Regions from separate parts of the Mesorhizobium sp. M1066 genome, predicted to be linked through region 4. Evidence: predicted binding sites of a transcription regulator. Region 4 holds the regulator's gene; each other region holds the start of a gene.
The links. Region 4 encodes PhoB, which activates phosphate uptake and scavenging genes when phosphate is short. Its sites were predicted from a motif close to TGTCATNNANCTGTCAT; they were not measured.

Region 1 (4,178 bases), 310 kb from region 4:
CGATCTTGCCGTTGGTGAGCCCGTGGTGATCAACCCCTATCTTTCCTGCGGCAAGTGCATCGCCTGCCGGCACGGCAAGCCCAATTGCTGCGTCAGGATCGAGGTCTTGGGCGTGCATCGAGACGGCGCCATGTGCGAACGGATTCTGGTGCCGGCACAAAATCTCTATCCCGCCAACGGCCTTTCGCTGGCCGACGCCGCCGCAGTCGAGTTCCTGGCCATCGGCGCGCATGCAGTGCGGCGCGCCCGCGCCGACCCCGGCGCCCGCACGCTGGTCATCGGCGCTGGCCCGATCGGGCTCGGCACCGCCATCTTCGCCCGCATCGCCGGGCTCGACGTGACGCTGCTCGACATGAGCAGTGAAAGGCTCGCCTTGGCCGCAAATGAGCTTGGTTTCCAGACCCTCGACGGGTCGCGCGGCGCGGTGCCCGATCTGGTCAAGGGAGCGACATCAGGCGAAGGCTTCGATGTCGTCTTCGACGCCACCGGCAACACCCAATCGGTGCAGTCGGCTTTCGCCCATGTCGCGCATGGCGGAACGCTGGTGCTGGTCTCCGTCGTCAAGGACGACATCAGCTTTTCCGATCCGGAATTCCACAAGCGCGAGATGACGCTGATCGGCAGCCGCAACGCGCTGCGCGCCGACTTCGATCACGTCGCCGCCTCGATCCGCAACGGCGCCGTGCCCCTGGCCAAGCTCGTCACACACCGCACCACACTCGCCGGCACGCCGCGCGATCTCGCCCGCTGGGCACACGAGAAATCCGGCCTGATCAAGGCTGTGATCGAGGTCGGATAGAGGCGCCTGTTCGACACGAATTCGGAGATCGTTGAGCGCCCAACTTGGTAGATCTGATGCTTTGGCGACTAGCCGCAACATCCATCGCTTCGTCATCCTATGGCGGAGCGAGGAGCGAAGCGACGCGGCACAGACCATAGGATCCATGCCGTGACCTGAGAGCGTTGCTTCGGTGCAGAATTCTGCGCCGCTGCGCTCTTCGCCCGAGATCGCGGCATGGATCCTTGGGTCTCCGCGACGGAGCTGCGCTCCTGCTTCGCCCAAGGATGACGACGTTAGCTACAGCGCCGACAGCTTCAGCTCCACCCGCTCGGCCGGGAAGCGCGACTCGGAAAACTGGATCGGCTGGCCGTCCGGCGTGACGTTGACGGCAACCGTGACCAGCACGATGGCGCCCGGCAGCAGGTCGAGGTCGGCAAGGTCCGCCGCATCGGCATGGCGCGCCGACAGCACGGTCGATTGCCGGAGATAGTCGTCGATGCCGAAACGCGCCAGCGATGCGGTGATCGAGCCGGTTTGCGCCATCGCGGCATCGATGCCGGCAAAGCGCCGGGCCTCGAACCAGCCGGCAGCACGCGACACCGGCCGTCCGTCGGCTTCGCCGCGCGTTTCCAACCGGATCACATCGGCTCCCCTGGCAAGGCCAAGGCCCTCGGCAACGCGCTGGCTGGCCGGCTCGATCGACGAGGCGAGCAGGACGATGTGCCGTTCCGTCGTTTGCCCTTGCAGCCCTGTCGAAAAGCGTGTGCGCGCGCCGATCGGATAGGACAGCCGCTTGCGCGACAGTACGAAGGTGCCGCGCCCCTGCTCGGCCCGCAGCACGCCTTCCCTTACAAGGGCCGATATGGCGCTGCGCACCGTGTGACGGTTGACGCCATAGCGTTCTGCCAGCGCCACCTCCGGCGGCAACGCTGCATTCTCCGTGAAATCGCCGATGGCGATCGCATGCAGGATCTTGTCGGCGATCTGCCGCCACAGCGAAACGCCACTGCGCCGCTCGATGCTGTCCGCTGCCAGCCGCCCGACTATCATTGCCCCAACCTTCCAGCGCCCAGTCTTATATCGCTGTCATCCACCCGTCATGGACACGCGTTAGATAATAGGTATAATTTGTATAGTTGTCTATATCAATAGACAAATTGACAAAGAGGAATGCTGCTGATGCGAGGACAGGAAGCCCGCGACCAGGCCGAGCGCAAGGCCGCCATGGCGACACTGGCGCAATCCAGCGGCGATGACATCGTCCGGCTCTGGAATGAAGCCGGATTGCCTTCGGAAGCAGAACTGCTGCGCGGCCCCGAGACCGGGCTGGTCACCGTGCGCGGCCGCATCGGCGGCGGCGGCGCGCCCTTCAACGTCGGCGAGGCGACCGTCACCCGCGCCACCGTCCGGCTGCCCTCCGGGCAGGTCGGACATTGCTATGCGCTTGGCCGCGACAAGCAGAAGGCGAAGCTGGCGGCCATCGCCGACGCGCTGTGGCAGGACCCTGCCCGCCGCAATGAAGTCGAGACCGGACTGATAGCGCCCCTGCGGTCGGCTCTGACCGCAGCGCATGAAAAACGCCGCGCCGAGACGGCGGCAACGAAGGTGGATTTCTTCACCATGGTTCGCGGAGAAGACTGATGGACATTGCAGCGCAATCGATAGAGGGCGGTTTCGCCGATCCGGTCTTCAATGCCCAGACGGTGTTCCGCGCCGTCATGGACGCAATGGCGCGGCCAGGCAGCGTGCAGCCGCTGCCGGCCTTCGCCCGCCCGCCGGCGCCGCTCTCGGCGGCCGCCGGCGCCATCGCACTGGCGCTGTGCGATAACGACACCCCGCTCTGGCTCGACCAGACCCTGCAAGCTTCCACCGCGATCAGACCCTGGCTTGGGTTCCACACCGGCGCGCCATTGGCCAACACACCGGCCGATGCGCATTTCGCCTTCATCGCGGCCCCGGCCGAGATGATGTCGCTCGATGGTTTTTCGCAGGGCACCCAGGACTATCCCGACCGTTCGACCACGCTGATCCTGCAAGTCGGCGATCTCGTGTCCGGCACGCCGCTGTTGCTCGAAGGTCCCGGCATCGAAACCAGCGCCACGATCGCGCCGGCACAGATGCCGCGCCATTTCGTCGAGCAGTGGAAGCAGAATAACCAGCGCTTTCCGCGCGGCGTCGACATCATACTCGCCACATCAGATGGCATTGCCTGCCTGCCGCGCACGACGCGCATCAAGACAATGGAGGCGTAAAAAATGTATGTCGCGGTAAAAGGTGGCGAAGCCGCAATCGCCAACGCCCACAGCCTGCTTGCCGACCGCCGACGCGGCGACCGTTCGGTGCCGGCCCTTCGCCTCGACCAGATCGTCGAGCAGCTGGCGCTCGGCGTGGATCGGGTGATGAGCGAAGGCTCGCTCTACGACCGTGAGTTGGCGGCACTCGCAATCGTCCAGGCGCGCGGCGACCTGATCGAGGCGATCTTCCTGGTGCGCGCCTATCGCACCACGCTGCCGCGCTTCGGCTACACCAGGCCCATCGACACCGCCGGAATGCTGGTCGAGCGGCGCGTGTCGGCGACCTATAAGGACCTGCCCGGCGGCCAATTGCTCGGGCCCACATTCGACTACACCCACCGGCTGCTCGATCCCGAGCTTGCCGCCGGCGCCGACGTCGCCCAGCCCTTGCTGCGCGAGACGGAAGCGCAAGCCATGCCGCGCGTCTCGGCGATCCTCGCCCGCGAAGGCTTGATCGAACCGGACGGCGACATGCCGCAGGACCATGTCCCCGGCGACATCACCCGCGAGCCGCTGGAATTCCCGATGGCGCGCGACATCCGCCTGCAGGCGCTGTCACGCGGCGACGAGGGATTCCTGCTGGCGCTCGGCTATTCCACCCAGCGCGGCTATGCCCGCAACCATCCCTTCGTCGGCGAGATCCGCATCGGCGAGGTCGAGCTTGAGCTCGACGTGCCCGAACTGCCCTTCGCTGTCCCGCTCGGCACTGTCCGCGTCACCGAATGCCAGATGGTCAACCAGTTCAAAGGCTCAGCCAAGGCGCCGCCGCAGTTCACCCGCGGCTACGGCCTGGTCTTCGGCCAGAGCGAGCGCAAGGCGATGGCGATGGCGCTTTGCGACCGGGCGCTGCGCGCCTCCGAACTCGGCGAGGATGTCGTCGCCGCCGCGCAGGACGAGGAGTTCGTCATTTCGCATTCCGACAACGTCCAGGCGACCGGCTTCGTCGAACATCTGAAGCTGCCGCACTATGTCGACTTCCAGGCCGAACTCGACCTCGTGCGCCGCATGCGCGCCGAATACGACGCCCGCGAAAACCCGGCGAAGGTCGAAGAGAAGCGGGAGGCCGCAGAGTGACCCAAGGCCTTTCCCACATGACCTTCATC
Region 2 (4,178 bases), 300 kb from region 4:
TGGCGCCAAGGCACCCCCCTCTGGCCTGCAAACGAATAACCATTGGAGCACCTTCTGATGCCAACCCCCCTCGTTGTCTCCGACGTTGCCAAAAGCTTCACCATGCATCTGCGTGACGGCATCAAACTGCCTGTTGTCGCCGGTGTCTCGTTCTCGATCAGGGCTGGCGAATGCACCGTGCTCGGCGGCCCGTCCGGTGCCGGCAAGAGTTCGATCCTGAAGATGCTCTACGGCAACTACGCCGTCGACGAAGGCCAGATCATCGTCACGCACGATGATGGGCTGATCGACCTCGCCACCGCCAGCCCGCGCACCGTGCTTGCTGTGCGCCGGCAAACGATCGGCTATGTCAGCCAGTTCCTGCGCACCGTGCCGCGCGTCTCGGCGCTCGACGTCGTCGCCGAGCCGCTGGTCGAGCGTGGCGAGGATCGCGAGATTGCCCGCGGCAAGGCACGCGCCTTGCTGGCGCAGCTCAACCTGCCGGAGAAACTCTGGGCTTTGCCGCCGGCGACCTTCTCCGGCGGCGAGCAGCAGCGCGTCAACATCGCGCGCGGCTTCATCACCGAGCACCCGATCCTGCTGCTCGACGAGCCGACCGCCTCGCTCGATGCCAGGAACCGCGATGTCGTGATCGAACTCATCGCCGCCAAGAAGGCGGCTGATGTCGCCTTGCTTGGCATCTTCCATGACCACGATGTGCGCGACGCAGTTGCCGACCGCATCATCGACGTCACCGCTTTCGCTCCCGGAAAAATCGCCGCATGACCAGGAAGTTGTCCGAGACGCCGCTGGTCCACCCGACGGCGGATGTTCAGAATTCGACGCTGGGCCGCTGGACCGAGATCGCCGACCGCAGCCGGGTTTCTGAAAGCGAACTTGGCGACTATTCCTACATGATGCAGGACTGCTCAGTCTGGTGTGCGACGATCGGCAAGTTCGCCAACATCGCGGCCAGCGTTCGCATCAACGCCACCAACCACCCGACCTGGCGGCCGACGCTGCATCACTTCACCTATCGCGCCTCGGACTATTGGGACGATGCCGAGCACGAGAGCGAATTCTTCGCCCAACGCCGCGCCAAGCGGGTCACCATCGGCCACGATACCTGGCTCGGTCACGGCTCGACCATCCTGCCCGGCGTCACCGTCGGCGATGGCGCCGCGGTCGGCGCCGGAGCCGTCGTCTCGAAGGATGTCGCGCCCTACACCATCGTCGGCGGTGTGCCGGCCAAACCGATCCGCGAGCGCTTCGATCGCCGCACCGCCGGGCGCTATCAGGCGCTTGCCTGGTGGGACTGGGACCATGCAAGGCTGCGCGCCGCGTTGGATGATTTTCGTTCGCTTGAGGCCGAGGCTTTTCTGGAAAAATACGGCGGATAAGCCATCACATTTCGTCATGGGCGAACCTGTTCATATCCCTGACACACCACCGGCGCAGGATGCGGCTTGGCGTAATGCGCTGGCCGTGCCGTTCGGCTACCGGCATCCCGATTACGACGCCTACGTCCTCCACACCACCTTCGCCTACCAGATCCAGCATCTTGCGGATGATCGGGCCGCCGCATGGCTGGGGCCTGTTCGATGATTGCCTGGCACTTTTTGAACAGCAGGCTCCCGTAGTCGAAATCAAGCCGCCCCCTTCTGCAGCTTCAGGGACATGGAGCACTTCGAGGAAACTGCTGGTCCTGGGCCTGCCGTAGACTCCGGCCTGTGGAGCGTAACAAAACTGACATCACCGCGACACGGCAGGTTCATATGGCTGCGCTAGGCGAGAGCCTGACGATCAATGGTCCGGACTGGAACCTGCCCCATGTCAGCAAGCTCTGCCACGCTCGAAATCCGCGGTGTCAGCCGACGATTTGGCAAGAACACCGCCGTCAGCGACATCAACATCGCGATCCCGCAGGGTCAGATGGTCGGCGTCATCGGCCGTTCGGGCGCCGGCAAATCGACCCTTCTGCGCATGATCAACCGTCTCATCGATCCCAGCCAGGGGTCGATTTTTTTTGACGGCGCCGAGGTTTCCCAATTGCGCGGCTCGCCGCTGCGGCGCTGGCAGCGTGACTGCGCCATGATCTTCCAGCAGTTCAACCTGGTGCCGCGCCTCGACGTGCTGACCAACGTGCTGCTCGGCAAGCTGAACCACCGTTCGACCATCACCAACCTGTTCGGCATGTTCTCGCGCGCCGAATGCGCCGAGGCGGTCGCGGCACTCGAGCGGCTCGACATCGCCCGCACCGCGCTGCAGCCCGCAGGCACCTTGTCGGGCGGCCAGCAGCAGCGCGTCGCCATTGCCCGCGCCATGATGCAGCAGCCCAAAGTGATCCTCGCCGACGAGCCGATCGCCTCGCTCGACCCGCTCAACGCCAAGGTGGTGATGGATTCGCTGCAGGACATCAATCTGCGCGACGGCATCACCGTCGTCACCAATCTTCACACGCTGGACACCGCCCGCACCTACTGCAATCGCATCATCGGCATGGCCGCCGGCAAGGTCGTCTTCGACGGCCCGCCGGAAGAACTCAACCGCGAGGCCGTGCGCCTCGTCTACGGCGCCGACAGCAATGGCCAGGAAATCTCCGAGGCCATCACCTCGACCAGCGTTGCCTTCAGCCGAAAAATCGCCGCATCCGCCGGACCGCTCGAACCCGCATTCCCGGGATATTGAGTCCATGATCCCGAAAAGTGGAATCCGGTTTTCGGGCAAGATCATGGACAAACAAGAGAGCGGCCTGGATCGACAGCCCGCGTCAAGGGCACCTGTCAAAATCGAGAACGCTGCCGGCGCGGGGCCGGAACCTACAGGAGAGATTACAGATGTTCAGGAAGATGGTTTTCAGCGCCGTTTCGGTGCTCGCCATGGCGACCAGCATGGCCCATGCCGCCGACATGAAGGAATTTCGCGTCGGCATCCTCGGCGGCGAAAACGAAACCGACCGGCTGCGCAACTACCAGTGCCTCGCCGACCATCTGAAGGCCGAATTCGGCTTCGAAAAGGTTTCGCTGTTCCCCGCCGCCGACTATGACGGCGTCATCCAGGGCCTGCTTGGCGGCACGCTCGACTTCGCCGAACTCGGCGCTTCCGGCTACGCCAGCATCGCTCTCAAGGACCCGAAGGCGGTCACCCCGATCCTCACCACCCAGCAGACCGACGGCGCCACCGGCTACTATTCGATCGGTCTGGCGCTGAAATCCTCCGGCATCACCGATATCAAGTCGGCCAAGGGCAAGAAGCTCGGCTACGCCGATCCGGATTCGACCTCCGGCTATCTGATCCCGCTGACCCAGATCCCGAAGGACACCGGCGCTTCGAACGAAACCTTCTTCGCTTCGACCCAGTTCAACGGCGGCCACGAGAACAATGTTCTGGCCGTGCGCGACGGCAAGGTCGATGTGGCGGTGGACGATTCCTCCGGTATCGGCGACTTCAAGGACGGCTACACCTCGGGCACCTTCCACAAGGAAGTCGCCAAGGGCGCCGTCGACCCCAACGACTTCGTCGAAGTCTGGCGCTCGGGCCTGATCCCGAACGGCCCGCTGGTCGTGCGCACCGCGCTCGGCGACGAAATGACCGCCAAGCTCGCCGACTTCTTCACGCAGTTGCCGAAGAAGGACAAGGCTTGCTTCGAAGGCGTCGAAGGCGGCGACTTTACCGGCTACGTCCCGGTTAAGGCGGACTTCTACGACGTCATCGTCGAAGCCCGTAAGGCAGCCATTGGCGGCTAACGGCGAAATCAGGAAGGGCGGCGTCGAGAAAACGCCGCCCTTCTTGCATGTCCGATCATGACCCTTTCCGTGACAGCCCCTTCCGGCGCCACTCACCAGATGGCCGACGCCTGGCGTCGCCAGACGTCCTTGCGCCGGCTCTACACCGCCATCGGTGTCGGCCTTCTCATCGTCGCGCTCGGCAGCACCATGTGGTTCGCCGACGAAGCCAATGCCGGGCATTTCTTCGACCGGTTGCCGCATTTGCTGGACTTCCTGAGCTGGCTCGTCCCCAAGGACTGGAACGATGTCTGGCGGGCGATGTTCGACATCGCTTCCCCGCATGACACCGGCACCCAGGAATTCAACTTTCCGCTTGGCCGCTCCTATGTCTGGGGCAGCTTCTACATCCCCGAATATTTCGAGCTGATGCTGACCACGCTCAACGTGGCGCTGGTCTCGACCTTCATCGGC
Region 3 (4,178 bases), 370 kb from region 4:
AAACCACCGCCCGCAGCCGAGCCGAGATCGAGACGCTGGCCGACCGCATGTGGGAGATGCAGGAGAGCGACGAGCGCTTTCGCGGCCTGATCGACGCGCTTGGCGATCTCGTCATCCATCGCGACCGCGATGGCTACATCGTCTATGCCAACAAGGTCTTCGCCGATCTCGTCGAGATCGACCAGCGCGACCTTGCCGGCAAGACCCTGGCAGAACTCGGCATCGAGGTCGGCATGGTTCCCGATGCCGCCTTTTCCGACCATGAGTGTCTGAGTTCCACCGATGTCTCTATCAGCACGCCGAGCGGGCAGCGCTGGTTCTCCTGGATCGAACTGTCGGTGCGCGACAAGGACAGCGGCGCGGTTTCGCACCGCGCCATCGCCCGCGACATCACCGCCCGCAAGCGCGCCGAATCCTCGCTGATCACCGCACGCGAACGTGCCGAATATGCCAGCCAGGCCAAATCGCGCTTCCTCGCCACCGTCAGCCATGAAATCCGCACCCCGATGAACGGCATCATGGGCATGGCCAGGTTGCTGGCCGACACCAGCCTGTCGCCGGAGCAGCAGACCTATGTCGGCGCCGTCTCGACCTCGGCCAGCGCATTGCTTGCCCTGATCGAGGATCTTCTCGACTATTCCAAGATCGAAGCCGGGCGTTTCGACCCCGAGCCGCAGCCGATGTCGGTGCGCGAGATCGCCGACAACATCATCGAATTGCTGGCAGCGCGCGCCTTCGCCAAGGATATCGGGCTGGGTTGCCATGTCGAACCCGACGTGCCGCAATTGATCACCGCCGATCCGGGCAAGGTCAGGCAGGTGCTTCTCAACCTCATCGGCAACGCCATCAAGTTCACCGACAGCGGCGGCGTGCTGGTGAGCATAGCACGCGCACGCACCGAAACCAGCGACCGCATATGCTTCACCATAGCCGATACCGGTCCGGGCCTGCGTGATGCCGACTTGGAGCGCATCTTCGAGGAGTTCGAGCAGGCCGACGGCACGTCGACACGCACACATGGCGGGGCCGGCCTCGGCCTTGCCATCTCCAGACGCCTGGTGGCCGCCATGGGCGGCACGATCTCGGTATCCAGCCGGCTCGGCCAGGGATCCGAATTCGTCTTCGAAATCCCTGCGATAGCGGCCACCGAAGCGCCGCAGGGCCATCAGAATGCTCTCTCGGGCAGACGCGCGGTGATCCTGTCGAAGAACGCCGTCGAGGCCGACGCAATCGCCCGCACCATCCGCGCCAATGGCGGCGCGGTCGACATCGCCACCACTCCCGCACAGGCCGCGCCTTTCGCCGCCGGCTGCGATGCGATCCTGGTCGATGCAGCGATGGAAGAAGGCGACGGAAGGCTGCTCAAGCGCCTGCGCCAGAGCGGTTTCTCCGACTGTGAGGCGATCACGCTGATCGCGCCGACCGATCGCGGCATGCTTGGCGAGTTCCGCGCCAGCGGCTACGCAACCTTCCTGGCCAGACCGGTGCGTGGCGGAACACTTCTGCGTGTGCTGTTGAGCAGCCATGCTCCGAGCCTCGGCCCGCCGCAGCCGGAAAGGCGCGGCGCGCTGACGCTGCGCACCGTCGGCAACCGCCAGCGCGGCCTGTCGGTGCTGATCGCCGAGGACAATGACATCAACGCCATGCTGGCCCGCGCCACGCTGCTGAAGGCCGGGCATCGCGTCAAGGTGGTCGGCAACGGCAAGGCCGCCGTCGAGGCTGTCACCGGCGCCGCGCACAAGGACCGCTTCGACGTGGTCTTGATGGATCTGCACATGCCGGTGATGGACGGGCTGGACGCGATCGCCGCCATCCGCCGCCATGAGGAAGAAAGTGCCGTGCGGCCGGTGCCGATCATGGTGCTGTCGGCCGACAGCCAGGAAAAGACCCGCCATGCGGTGTTGGCTCATGGCGCCAGCGGCTTTGTCACCAAGCCGCTCGACCCCGAGGCGCTGGTCAATGCCGTCGAGGGGCAGGTCGTCGCGGCCTGAGCTTTCCACCGCCATTCGGCACGGGCGATCACTTAAACGTAGCCGGTTGATCGTATTCGCCAGCCGACGAAGTATTGCCCATGACGTCGTATCACGGTACTGTCACAATCCTGTTGCACCTACACCGTATCCCCGTGCCAAGAGGGATGGCTCGAAGGAGAATCACTCGTGCATACAGTTATGCCGGAATGTGACACTCGGCCGAACGCCAGCAGCGCCTTGCTTGCCGGACGTAACGTCGATTCCGTCATAAAGGGCGCTGCGCTGGGCCGTATAGGCAATCTTGAAGTGCGGCTCGCTCGCAACGAGGCCGAGATCGCGGCCGCGCAGGAAGTGCGCTACCGGGTGTTCTACGACGAACTTGGCGCCAGGAAGGACCTGTTCCAGGCCCATGACCGCCGGGACGCCGATCGGTTCGATCCGCTCTGCGACCATCTGCTGGTTTTGGACACCACGCTTTCCGGTCCCGAACATCGCCGCATCGTCGGCACATATCGGCTGCTGCGGCAAGAAATCGCGGCCACGGCCGGTGGCTTCTATTCCGAAGGTGAATTCGAGCTGACCAAGCTCATTGCCCGTCACCCCGGCCAGCGTTTCCTTGAACTCGGCCGCTCCTGCGTGTTGCCGGAATACCGCTCGAAGCGCACCATCGAGGCGTTGTGGCAAGGTATCTGGGCTTACATCAATCATTACGAAATCGGTGTGATGACCGGCTGCGCGTCCTTTCACGGCACCGTGCCGGCGGCGCATGCCGAGGCGCTCACCTACCTCGCCCACCACTGCCGGACGAATTCGGCCTGGGACGTGCGCGCGGTGTCCGGGCGCTATTGCTCGATGGATCTGATGCCGATCGAGGCCGTCAATGCCAAGGCGGCGATCGCCGCGATGCCGCCTTTGGTCAAGGGCTATCTGCGCGTCGGTGCCCGCATCGGCGATGGTTGCGTCATCGATCGCGAATTCTCGACGGTCGATGTGTTCGTCGTGATGCCGGTCAAGGAGATCGGCGCACGCTACGTCAACTATTATGGCGGCGAAGCCCAGCGCTTCGCGGCGTGAGTGAGTAGGCAGTAGTAGTCAGTAGTCAGTAGTCAGTAGTCAGTAGTCAGTAGTCAGTAGTCAGTAGTCAGTAGTCAGTAGTGAAGACGCCACGATTAACCTCCTGTGACTACTAATTATTCCCTATTCCCTATTCCCTCTCTTCACGGAATATCTTCCGGCCGCCTGCCGGGTCGGCTTTTGTAGGACGGAAACGACCAGCCGAATTTGAGCGCACCGCCGCGCACGAGGAACGCCGCCGCAAAGCCGGCAAGGTCCGAGGCGAGCGGCGGCAGGCCGGCAAGATCGCCAAGCGTGTAAAGGCCGGCACCCGCAAGGGCCGCCGTGACGTAGATTTCGGGCCTGAGCAGCACCGATGGCTCGCCGGCAAGGAGATCACGCAAAATGCCGCCGAAAGTGGCGGTGAGCACGCCGGTGATGACGGACACGACCGGCGAGCCGGTAATCGCAAGCCCCTTGGCCGCGCCCATCACCGAAAAGGCGGCGAGCCCGACGGCGTCGAGCCAGAGCAGCCATTTCCAGCGCGATTCGACACGATGCGCGCTGAAGAAGACCAGCACCGCAACCGCGGCGCAGACCAGCACATAGCCGGAGTTCGCGACCCAGAAAACCGGCAGGTTGAGGATAACGTCGCGAAGCGTGCCGCCGCCTATCCCGGTGACGCTGGCCAGGAACAGAAAGCCGATGATGTCGAGCTGCTTACGCGAAGCCGCAAGCGCCCCGGTCGCCGCGAAGACGGCGACACCGGCATAGTCGAGAAGCGCGATAGGGTTCATGGGGCTAAGGCAGTAGGAGCTAGGGATTAGGCAGTAGGAATAGCACGAAGCCGCGCGATTGATACGACTGCCCTAGTTTCCCTACTGCCTACTGCCTACTGCCTATTCCTTGCCTCACGCATCTTTCTCAGCCTGTTCGTTCACCGGCCCCGGCTCAACCGGTGCTTCAGCGGCGGCGAACTTTGGCCCGCCCTTGGCGACGCCGACCATGGCCGGGCGCAGCACGCGGTCGCCGATCGAATAGCCCGGCTGCACGACCTGGACCACGGTGTTGGCCGGAACATCCGGATTGGGCACTTCGAACATCGCCTGATGGAAATTGGGATCGAACTTCTCGCCTTCCGGCGCGAGCTTC
Region 4 (4,178 bases):
AAAAAGGCATTTTGGTATGAACATCATGACCGAACAGTCCCTTGAAAACGCAGTGGGCGACAAGATGAAGTCGAACGAAGTGATCAAAATGCGCGGCGACAAGGTCGGCGTGTTCTATGGCGAGAAGCAGGCGCTGTTCGACGTCAATCTCGACGTCCGCCTGAATCAGGTGACGGCGCTGATCGGCCCCTCCGGCTGCGGCAAGTCCACCTTCCTGCGCTGCCTCAACCGCATGAACGACACCATCGATTCAGCACGGGTAACCGGCAAGATCACGCTCGACGAAGAAGACATTTACGACAAGAACATCGATGTCGTCGAACTCAGGGCGCGCGTCGGCATGGTGTTTCAGAAACCCAATCCGTTCCCCAAGTCGATCTACGAGAACGTCGCCTATGGGCCGCGCATCCACGGATTGGCCAAGCGCAAGGCCGACATGGATCAGATCGTCGAGTCGAGCTTGAAAAAGGCGGCGATCTGGAACGAGGTGAAGGACCGTTTGCAGGAACCTGGCACGGGTCTTTCCGGTGGCCAGCAGCAGCGTCTGTGCATTGCACGCGCCATCGCCGTGTCACCCGAGGTGATCCTGATGGACGAACCGTGTTCGGCGCTCGACCCGATCGCCACTGCTCGCGTCGAGGAACTGATCGACGAACTGCGTCAGAACTATACGATCGTCATCGTCACCCATTCGATGCAGCAGGCAGCACGCGTGTCGCAGCGCACCGCGATGTTCCATCTAGGCTATTTGGTCGAGGAGGGCGCCACCGACAAGATGTTCACCACCCCCGACGACAAACGCACCCAGGACTACATCACCGGCCGGTTCGGCTGAGCTCAGGCATACGAGGGACGAAGATCATGGGTGAACATACCGTCGCATCTTTCGATGAGGATCTGGAGCAGATCAGCCAACTGATCCGCGACATGGGCGATCTCGCCCGTTCGATGGTCAGTGGCTCGACCAAGGCTTTGCTCAATTCGGACAATGCGCTGGCGCAGCGCGTGGTTTCCGACGATGCCATCATGGATGCACGCCAGCGCGAGCTGGACGATCGCGCCATCACGCTGATCGCCAAGCGCCAGCCAATGGCCAACGATCTGCGTGCGGTGGTCGGTTCGATCCGCATGGCCGGCGACCTCGAGCGCATCGGTGACCTGGCCAAGAACATCGCCAAGCGCGTCGGCACTGTCGGGCTGAGCGTTACGCCACACGACCTTTCGCATTCGATCGACGCGATGGCGCAGCTGGTGCTGATCCAGGTGCAGGGGGTCGTCGACGAGTATGCCGCCGCTGACGCGGCAGCGCTTGCCACGCTCAGAAACAATGACGAACGCATCGACGTCAAATACACCTCGGTGTTCCGCGAGCTGCTGACCTACATGATGGAAGATCCCCGCAACATCACGGCGTGCACGCACTTGTTGTTCTGCGCCAAGAACCTCGAGCGGATCGGCGATCACGTGACCAACATCGCCGAGAATGCCTATTATGTTTTGACCGGCACGCAGTTGCCAGCCAATCGTCCGAAGCAGGACGAGACGGCAATGTCCGCGCCAGCGGCATAACAGGGGTGACCAGCCGATGATCGCACCACGCATCATGGTGGTGGAGGATGAGGAGCCGCTAGGCGTGCTGCTCCGCTACAACCTCGAATCCGAAGGCTACCAGGTCGAGGTGGTGACGCGCGGCGACGAGGCCGAGATCCGACTGCAGGAGAACGTTCCCGACCTTCTGGTGCTCGACTGGATGGTGCCCGCGGTTTCCGGTATCGAACTATGCCGGCGCCTGCGAATGCGTCCCGAGACCGAGCGGCTGCCGATCATCATGCTGACCGCGCGAGGCGAGGAAAGCGACCGCGTGCGCGGCCTGTCGACCGGTGCCGACGACTATCTGGTCAAGCCTTTCTCGACGCCGGAGTTCATGGCCAGGGTCAAGGCGCTGCTGCGCCGGGCCAAGCCGGAAGTGCTGTCCAGCGTGCTCAAGGTCGGCGACATCGTGCTCGATCGCGAGTCGCACCGTGTCTATCGCAAGAAGAGCGAGATCCGGCTTGGGCCGACGGAATTCCGCCTGCTCGAATTCATGATGCGCCATCCAGGCCGCGTGTTCTCGCGCAGCCAGCTGCTCGACAATGTCTGGGGCGAAACGATCTACATCGATGAGCGCACGGTCGACGTACATGTCGGGCGGTTGCGCAAGGCGGTCAACAACGGCCGCATGCCTGATGTCATCCGCACGATCCGCGGGGCGGGCTACGCGATCAGGGAAGACTAGGTGGCTGTTCCGTCCCGATAGATCGGGAAAACTCGATTAGCACGCGGTCGCCAACAGCCGGTGGAATGTTGCACTCGTCTCATCGATGGGGAGCGAGCACGTGACGCCAGGAGCGGTCATCCTCATCAGGTTTCGAATGACTGCATTTGGGCCAAAGCGACAGGCAGCTTCTCGCGTTTCCCGATCTCCCAAACTCTCTATTGGGCCCCGGCTGGCCAGGAAGCACGGCGAATTACTTGATACGTCGTCATCTTTCCCGCAGACTCCGACCAGAATGAATTTGAGTTAATTTAGATATACGTTCGTCGAATGACGCGTATTCTGCATAAATATACAATTTTAATAAATTACCTCAAGCTGCGAATCCTTTCCTATCTATTCATTGCTCGTCTTTCGATTGTTCAATGCGATCTCGGATCTAATGACGATTCCGTGGAACGATCTCGTTCTTTGCAACGTTGCTTTGAAAGCTGTCGCCGGACCTTTGACCAGGTCGGACGCCATGAGGAAGGATTTCTGATGAGCACGGTCTTAAACGCCAAGGGCATCCCTCTTGCCTACACCAGCGCTTCCACTCATTGGTTCTCGGCCACCGGGTCTGGACCGGAACTGCATGGCACCTCCGGCAACGACTCCTTCTGGGGAGACACCGGCGTCAATGTCACGATCTACGGTGGCGCCGGCGACGACTACTATCATCTCTATTCCACCAACAATAAGGTGGTCGAGGATCCTGGGGCAGGGATCGACACGATCGACACATGGATGAGCTACAAGCTCCCCGACAATTTCGAGAACCTCGTCGTTACCGGCACCAACCGATTTGCGTTCGGAAATGCGGTGGACAACATCATCAAGGGCGGGTCGGGTCACCAGACGCTGGATGGCGGCAAGGGAAATGATGTCCTGATCGGCGGCGATGGCGCCGATACTTTCGCCATCTCCAAAGGTAATGGAAGCGATCTTATCTTCGACTTCGGTGCGACCGATGCGGTCCGGCTTGACGGCTACGACTTCACTTCGTTCGATGCCGTCCGTTCACAGATGGTCCAGGTGGAATCGAACGTGATGCTGAACCTCGGATCCGACGAGATCCTGGTGTTCAAGAATACGACCATCGACAAGCTGCAGCCCACCCAGTTCGAACTTCCGATCGACAAGTCCGCAATGACGCTGTCCTTCTCCGACGATTTCAACACGCTGAGCCTTCGGGACGGGCAGGACGGCACCTGGAATTCCAATTTCTGGTGGGGAGCGCCGAACGGCAGCACGTTGAGCAGCAATGGTGAGTTGCAGTGGTATATCGACGCCAATTATGGCCCAACGAGTTCGGTCCATCCGTTCAGCGTTGAGAACGGCGTCCTCACCATCACCGCCGCGCAGGCGCCGGAGGACATCAAGCCTCTGATCAACAACTACGAATACACCTCGGGGATCCTGACGACCCACGACACCTTCTCGCAAACCTACGGCTATTTCGAAATGCGGGCGGATCTCCCTGAAACAGCCGGAGCCTGGCCGGCGTTCTGGCTGCTTCCGGAGGACGGATCGTGGCCGCCGGAGCTGGACGTTGTCGAAACGCGTGGCCAGGACCCGAACACGCTCTACATGACGGCGCATTCCAATGAGACGGGAGCGCACACGAAGGTTTCGTCAACGGTGAACGTTGCGGATACCGACGGTTTCCACACCTATGGCCTGCTCTGGACGAAGGATGAGCTTGTCTGGACCTATGATGGTGTAAAGGTCGCTCAAGCAGCGACGCCGGCCGACATGCACGATCCTATGTATATGCTGGCCAATCTCGCGGTGGGCGGCATTGCCGGCCAGCCTCCTGACCATCTGGCTACGCCAGCGGAGATGAAGATCGACTACATCCGCGCCTATACGCTGGACGACCTGC

Region 1: a site for PhoB is predicted at 1,866-1,882, ahead of phnF (phosphonate metabolism transcriptional regulator PhnF). Genes of this name have one in related genera too.
Region 2: a site for PhoB is predicted at 1,716-1,732, ahead of phnC (phosphonate ABC transporter ATP-binding protein). Genes of this name have one in related genera too.
Region 3: a site for PhoB is predicted at 2,092-2,108, ahead of olsB (l-ornithine N(alpha)-acyltransferase). Genes of this name have one in related genera too.

Annotation. Positions count from the first base shown of each region.
Region 1 is NZ_JAMYMR010000002.1:214,404-218,581, forward strand. It holds gene NKH52_RS04040 (zinc-binding alcohol dehydrogenase family protein) at 1-799, shown strand, start outside; gene phnF (phosphonate metabolism transcriptional regulator PhnF) at 1,079-1,828, opposite strand; gene phnG (phosphonate C-P lyase system protein PhnG) at 1,961-2,422, shown strand; gene phnH (phosphonate C-P lyase system protein PhnH) at 2,422-3,033, shown strand; gene NKH52_RS04060 (carbon-phosphorus lyase complex subunit) at 3,037-4,149, shown strand; gene fosX (FosX/FosE/FosI family fosfomycin resistance hydrolase) at 4,167-4,178, shown strand, end outside.
Region 2 is NZ_JAMYMR010000002.1:220,710-224,887, forward strand. It holds gene phnL (phosphonate C-P lyase system protein PhnL) at 58-765, shown strand; gene NKH52_RS04085 (DapH/DapD/GlmU-related protein) at 762-1,379, shown strand; gene NKH52_RS04090 (hypothetical protein) at 1,396-1,584, shown strand; gene phnC (phosphonate ABC transporter ATP-binding protein) at 1,810-2,667, shown strand; gene phnD (phosphonate ABC transporter substrate-binding protein) at 2,817-3,725, shown strand; gene phnE (phosphonate ABC transporter, permease protein PhnE) at 3,783-4,178, shown strand, end outside.
Region 3 is NZ_JAMYMR010000002.1:154,926-159,103, forward strand. It holds gene NKH52_RS03775 (response regulator) at 1-1,991, shown strand, start outside; gene olsB (l-ornithine N(alpha)-acyltransferase) at 2,172-3,047, shown strand; gene NKH52_RS03785 (trimeric intracellular cation channel family protein) at 3,191-3,823, opposite strand; gene grpE (nucleotide exchange factor GrpE) at 3,938-4,178, opposite strand, start outside.
Region 4 is NZ_JAMYMR010000002.1:522,915-527,092, reverse strand. It holds gene pstB (phosphate ABC transporter ATP-binding protein PstB) at 17-835, shown strand; gene phoU (phosphate signaling complex protein PhoU) at 862-1,569, shown strand; gene phoB (phosphate regulon transcriptional regulator PhoB) at 1,586-2,275, shown strand; gene eglC (endo-1,3-1,4-beta-glycanase EglC) at 2,795-4,178, shown strand, end outside.